Linked DNA regions of Coraliomargarita algicola. Each later gene encodes a partner of the first gene's protein in a complex. Links are inferred from orthologs where the notes say so. Each region holds a gene or a part of one and is shown on either strand. Other genes may lie near its edges.

Region 1 (3,230 bases):
GATTCGATGCGACCGCTCTTGAAGCCGGTGGCAACGATGTTGATACGGCCGAGGTTTTCGATGCCTAGATTTTCAGTTAAGGCCTGCCTCAAGTGAGACTGTAAGGTCTGCTCAATTTGACGCAGGCGCCCGCCGCTGAGTAGCTTGATGCGGATCTCAAAATGAGTGGTGCGGCCTTTAACCGTAATCTTTACCTGTGGTTTGGAGACGTCTTGAATCTGCTCACACGAGGTTTGCACTAGCTCGACGATCGCGTGTCGGCTGACCATGACGCGTCCGCTGTCGGTTGTGTAAGCGACGACATTCTTGGGCTGTCGCCGTACGAGCAACATCAGCAGAAACAACAGCGCCAGCACGGCTCCACACATATAGAGGAACTCGGGCTGGGGCAGTTGCTGGATGGCTTCGTAGGCGTCGTGGAAGGTCATAAGCTTACAGTGGTGTGACGGCGGTGGCGTGGGGCGATACTTAGTCGGTATGCGGCTGGTCGGCCCAATCTTCTTTCTCTACTTTCTCATCGTCGGTGCGCACACCGTCGATGATTACATTGACGCGTGCCACACTTTTGCTAGTCATTTTTTCGACTTGCTCGGCGATACGTTGTTGCATCTCTGTGGCCACGGCAGCGAGTTCGACACCGAAGCGAAGGATGACGCGGATTTCGATACGATAATCGCCCACTTCGTCCTCTTCGACGCGGACGCCGCGCTCGTCTCCTTTTTTGGAGAAGATCTCGGCGATGCCATCGACAAAGCCGCCGCCGACGGCGGCTACGCCACTCACTTCCAGTGCGGCGAGGCGAACAATGCTGGCGACCACACTGTGGTTGATGCGAATGTCACCGAGAGTGTTTGAATCCTCGGAGACAGTGGGGATGACTGATTCGTTAATATTGTCCGGTTCCTTGCTCATAATAGGTGTGATAGTATATGAATTGGCTTAGGTGTAAATATCCTTCGGCACACGTTCCAAGAATTCTTCAATGTATTTCGTGGTGGCCTTGCCTGCTCTGAAGTGCGGATCACGGATGATGGCGCGCGAGAAGGGGATGTTGGTTTTGATACCACGAATCAAATACTCACCGAGGGCACGGTCCATACGGTCGAGCGCGAGTTCGCGTGTGCGCCCGAAGGTCATCACTTTGGCGATCATGCTGTCGTAGTAAGGAGGGATTGTGTAGCCACTGTAGCAGTGTGAGTCGATACGCACACCATGGCCACCAGGTGAGTAATAGAGGGAAATCTCACCCGGGCAGGGGGCGAAATTACGTGCAGGGTCTTCCGCACAAACGCGGCACTCGATACAGTGCTTAGTGATCTTGATGTCCTTTTGATCGTAGCTGAGCTTTTGTCCGCTCGCGATCAGTAGCTGTTCCTTGACCAAGTCCACTCCGGTGACTTCTTCGGTCACGCCGTGTTCGACTTGGATGCGGGTGTTCATCTCGATAAAGAAGTAGTCGCCCTTGCCATCGACGAGGAACTCGACAGTGCCGGCACCTTCGTAGTTGACGGACTTCGCTAATTTGACGGCGTCGCGGCCCATTTTCTTGCGAATGTCGTCGGAGATGAAAGGGGAGGGCGCTTCTTCGATCACTTTTTGGTGACGACGTTGCACCGAGCAATCACGCTCGCCGAGGTGGATGACGTTGCCGTATTGGTCGCCCAGTAGCTGGATCTCGATGTGGCGAGGGGCTTCCAGGAAACGTTCCAAATAGACGGCACCATTGCCAAAGGCTTTTTCGGCTTCGTTGCGGGCGTTGTTATATTCCTTTACGAACGCGACCGCATTGTGAGCGGTGCGCATGCCTTTGCCGCCACCACCGGCCACAGCCTTGATGATGACCGGGTAGCCGATTTTTTTGGCGACTGCCAGGGCTTCCTTTTCGTTGTCGACGGTGCCATCACTGCCGGGAATCACTGGAACTTTGGCTTTGATGGCCATTTCCCGTGCCTTGGCTTTGTCGCCGAAGTTGACGATTGCTTCCTTGCCCGGGCCAATGAACTTGATGTTACACTGCGCGCATTGTTCCGCAAAGTCGGCATTTTCTGCCAGAAAGCCGTAGCCTGGGTGGATGGCGTCGACATCGGCGATTTCGGCGGCTGCGATGATGCGGTCTGCCTTCAAGTAGCTAAGATTACTGGCGGCGGGGCCGATGCAAATCGCCTCGTCGGCGAGTTGCACGTGCAGCGACTGTTCGTCGGCCTCGGAATAGACGGCGAGCGTCTTGATCCCCAGTTCGTTACAGGCGCGGACGATGCGAAGCGCAATTTCGCCGCGGTTTGCGATGAGTACCTTTTTAATCATCCGGTAGGATTAGGCGGTTTTAATTTTAAACAGAGGCTGGCCGTATTCGACTGCTTCACCGTTTTCGACGAGTACTTCGGTCACGACACCGCTCATTTCCGCTTGGATTTCGTTCATGACCTTCATGGCTTCGATGATGCAAACAATGCTGTCGTTACCGACTTTGGTGCCGACATTGGCAAATGCGGGGCTTTCGGGCGAAGCTGCGCGGTAGAATGTGCCTACCATGGGCGATTTGATGATGGAAATACCCTTTTCTTCGGCAGCAGGTGCGGCTGCGGCAGCGGCAGGTGCGGCTGTAGCAGGTGCTGGTGCCGCTGCCGCTACGGGGGCGGCGGCATGAATGATTTGTGGGGCGTCGGCACCTTTGCTGCTAAGGCGTAGCTTGAAGCCATCCTCCTCGAATTCGAATTCGGAAATGTCCGAGCGTTTCATGAGGTCGACGACTTGTTTGATGAGTTTGATGTCCAAGGTATGTCCTTTCTTACAGCGTTGGTTGGTTTGTAGTATGTTGTGTCGCCGTTGATTTCTCGTCGGCGGTCAATTCAAAGTAAAGAGTATGTAAGGCTAGCTTTTCGCGATGTGCAACGACTTTGTTACTTTAGGGTAATGTGGGGAATTCGGACGCTGGACTCCGTTTTTATCGAGGATGTTGTGGAAGAATGGGCTTTATCTCGTGCTTTTCTCGGATCATCTTGGTTCAATATGTCTAAGTGCCGCTTTAATGATGTGAAGATTTCAGGGATTGTTACCTGTGTGCCGACCGAGGAAAAATCGATTGATGATGAGCTGGAGCTATTCGGCGGAAATGTCAAACAGCTGGAGCGTTTAAAGAAAACGATTGGCCTGTCTAAGCGTCGAGTGGTCGACGAGAATACGACTGCCGCGGATCTCTGTGAGCAGGCTGCGCGTCATTTGCTGGCGGC
Region 2 (3,213 bases), 490 kb from region 1 along the record:
AAAAGCGTTGTTTTAAAGTTTTCATGAAGGCCGAGATGTCATTCATGCGAGCCAGCAGCTTTTGTCGAATCAAGTCCGCCTCCGCTCCCCCATCTCTTAATTCCTGCTCCATCACAGAAACAGAAGCGGTTTGATATCAGGAAGGCTTCGCATAGAGCACCCGATAGCGTCGCATCAGTTCCGAGTCGGAGACCTGGGCTTCTGGACAGACACGAACCAGCACATGGAAGTGATTGTTCATCAAGCAATAAGTGAGCACTTCGACACCCGAAAAATCTGCAACCTGATGGATCATCTTTCGCAAGACCTCCATTTCTCTCAGTTTAAAAAGCGCCTGCCCATTCACAGTGCGGGACATACAGTGGTAAATCCCCGTGCCTTGAGCCGTGATCCGTTTCGTTCGCATAAAAAGATAGTGGTCTCTAAATTATCTAATTACAAGCCTCAATATAAGGGACAGGTCTATATAATGGGAGAGCTTGACGATGAGAGGGTTTTGCTTAGATTGGGGATATGTCACGGTTTCCCTTAGGGCGGCAGATGCTGGATGTGTTTTTCCCGCGTAGTTGTGTGCATTGTGGCGATGCGGTGGAGGATTCGGATTATCAGTTTCTTTGCCGGGATTGTAGCCGGGAGCTCTTTCTCTCTAAGCCGCCGACTTGCACGACTTGTGGCTACCCTTTCTTTGGCATGCTGGCGGGGCCACGGACTTGTCCGCATTGTGTGGAGTTGAACCCGCTGTTTGAACAGGGGAAGACTTTGTTTTTGGCGAAGGGGCCGGCGCGCTCACTGATTCATGAACTTAAATATAAGTCTGGTTTTTATGTGCTGCAGGATGTGCAGACGATGATCGCGTCCGCGCCTTACTATCGGGACTACTTTAAGGGGTCGATCTTGGTCCCAGTGCCCTTGCACGCTACGAAAGAACGGGAGCGGGGCTTTAATCAGAGTCGTGTGATTGCGGAGGCTTTGTTGCAGGCGACGGAGGCGCTTGAGGTGCAAAATATGTTGCTCCGAAGGCTCTATACTCAGACGCAAACGCGCCTGAGTCGAAGTGACCGTCACCAAAATGTAAAAAATGCCTTTGCTTTGGTAACCGATGCGGTTGTAATTCCGAATCAAACATATATTCTGATCGATGACGTGTTCACTACGGGGTCGACGCTTAATGCTTGTGCCGCCGTCCTTCGCGGGGCAGGTGTTGATTCAATCAAAGTCGCGACTCTCGGACACGGATAGTCTATTTACTAACTCTTAATTCTTAATTTTTAACTCCTACTTCTCTTATGGCACTCTTTGGAAAACCTCAGTACTCGACCGTCACCGTTAAGAAAAAGGACATCCCTAAGGATCTTTGGACGAAATGCCCGAAGACGGGCGAGATCATTTACAACCGTGTATTGAAGGAAAATTTGATGGTGGTGCCAAGCAGTGGCTACCACTTCCCACTTAAAGCACGTGATCGTATCGCTTCTATGCTGGATGAGGGGACTTTCGAAGAGATGGACATGGGGGTGCATTCGCTGGATCCTTTGGAATTTAACGCGACTTCTTCGTATCCTGAAAAGTTGAAACAGAATCAGGATAAGACGAAGGAGACGGATACGGTCATTTCTGGCATGGGCACAATGGGGGGCATGCCGGTGAGTATCGCGGTGATGGATTTCCGCTTTATGGCGGCTAGCTTGGGTTCGGCAGCGGGTGAGAAAATCACGCGTGCGATTGAGCGTGGCGTGGAAAAGAAGTGTCCTGTCATTATCGTTTCCGCTTCGGGGGGCGCTCGTATGCAGGAGGGGATTTTAAGTTTAATGCAATTGGCGAAGACCAGTGCTGCGCTTGCGAAGTTAAGTGAGGCGGGACTTCCTTATTTCTCAATTTTGACGAATCCGACGATGGCGGGTGTGATGGCTAGTTACGCATCGTTGGGGGATGTGATTATCGCGGAACCCGAAGCGTTGATCGGCTTTGCGGGTCCGCGTGTGATCAAGGAAACCACGCAGCAGGATTTGCCGGCTGGCTTTCAAACATCTGAGTTTTTACTTGAGCATGGTTTGGTCGATTTGATCATTCCTCGTGGTGAAATGCGCGACCGTATGATTAATTTAATTAAGGCGCTCTACGGCTCTAAGAAGTCGGCGTAGGGTTTGTAGGGGCGTGATTAGTCACGCCCGCCGAGCAACAGCAGCTTTTAGACGCGGGCGTGAAAAGTCGCGCCCCTACGTTTTATGTCTCAATACACCAACACCCTCGACTATCTCTATGCGCTGAAGAATCGTGGTTCTAAGTATGGAATTGATCGGATGCGGCTTTTGGTGGAGGCGCTGGGCCACCCGGAGCGGCAATTTCCGGTGATTCATGTGGCGGGGACCAATGGTAAGGGCTCGGTGTGTGCGATGCTGGAGGCGCTTTATCGGGATAATGGTTATCGCACGGGGTTTTTTAGTTCGCCGCACTTGGTGCATTTGGGCGAGCGGGCGCAGGTGAATCGGCAGATTCTTTCGGAGGCTGAAATTGTGCGCTATACGGAGCAGTTAAAGCCGATCGCTGCGGAACTGGGGCGGGATGACCCGGAGCTACATCCGACTTTTTTTGAATTTGTGGCGGCAATGGCTTTTCAACGCTTTGCAACGGAAGCTGTGGACATTGGGATCATTGAGACGGGCCTCGGTGGTCGTTTGGACGCTACAAATGTGGTGGATCCTGCACTGTCGATTATCACAACGATCAGCTTGGACCATACAGAAATGTTGGGCGATACGCTGGCGGCGATTGCGGGTGAAAAGGCGGGCATTATTAAGGCCGGCAAGCCGGTGTTGATGGGCAAATTACCTGCGGAGGCGGAAGCTGTCGTTCGTCAGGTGGCTGAAGAGCGTGGTTGTCCGTTTTATGCATTGACAGATCGTTTCCCGGAGGGATCTACCCTGCCCTGCACAAATCTTGCGGGCAGTTTTCAGCGTTGGAATGCGGCCTTGGCGGTCTATGCGACGGAGATCCTGGCGGAGCAGTTTCCGCTACAATCGACGCAGGCGCTCTCGCATGTAGATTGGGCGGGGCGCTGGCAGGTGCTCGAGTTGGATGGGCGGCAATTGATCCTAGATGCCTCACATAACCCTGAAGGCGTGGCTGCGCTGGAGGAAAACTTGGCTAAGTTGGTCAAGGCTGAGGGGTGCGAACCGATTATGATCGCTGGGACATTGGGCGAAGATCGTGCCC

Evidence for each region.
Region 2: the proteins of accC (region 1) and accD are in contact, whole or in part, in a solved structure (PDB 8UXZ), measured with the Escherichia coli proteins. The link is inferred for Coraliomargarita algicola from one-to-one orthologs.

What each region holds. Positions count from the first base shown.
Region 1 is NZ_CP138858.1:2,420,645-2,423,874, reverse strand. Bases 123-3,027 are described here. They hold accC (acetyl-CoA carboxylase biotin carboxylase subunit), read right to left. Parts: upstream 2,305-3,027; coding sequence 940-2,304; downstream 123-939. Other genes in these bases: SH580_RS09630 (3-oxoacyl-[acyl-carrier-protein] synthase III C-terminal domain-containing protein), read left to right, coding at 3,010-3,027; accB (acetyl-CoA carboxylase biotin carboxyl carrier protein), read right to left, coding at 2,314-2,775; SH580_RS09645 (Asp23/Gls24 family envelope stress response protein), read right to left, coding at 469-912; amaP (alkaline shock response membrane anchor protein AmaP), read right to left, coding at 123-428. Also shown: more of amaP, read right to left, coding at 1-122; more of SH580_RS09630, read left to right, coding at 3,028-3,230. UniProt on the Escherichia coli protein: This protein is a component of the acetyl coenzyme A carboxylase complex; first, biotin carboxylase catalyzes the carboxylation of the carrier protein and then the transcarboxylase transfers the carboxyl group to form malonyl-CoA.
Region 2 is NZ_CP138858.1:2,913,458-2,916,670, forward strand. The notes cover bases 326-3,213. They hold accD (acetyl-CoA carboxylase, carboxyltransferase subunit beta), read left to right. Parts: upstream 326-1,286; coding sequence 1,287-2,141; downstream 2,142-3,213. Other genes in these bases: SH580_RS11795 (transposase), read right to left, coding at 326-406; SH580_RS11800 (double zinc ribbon domain-containing protein), read left to right, coding at 514-1,239; SH580_RS11810 (bifunctional folylpolyglutamate synthase/dihydrofolate synthase), read left to right, coding at 2,226-3,213. In the rest of the region: SH580_RS11790 (hypothetical protein), read right to left, coding at 1-112; more of SH580_RS11795, read right to left, coding at 137-325.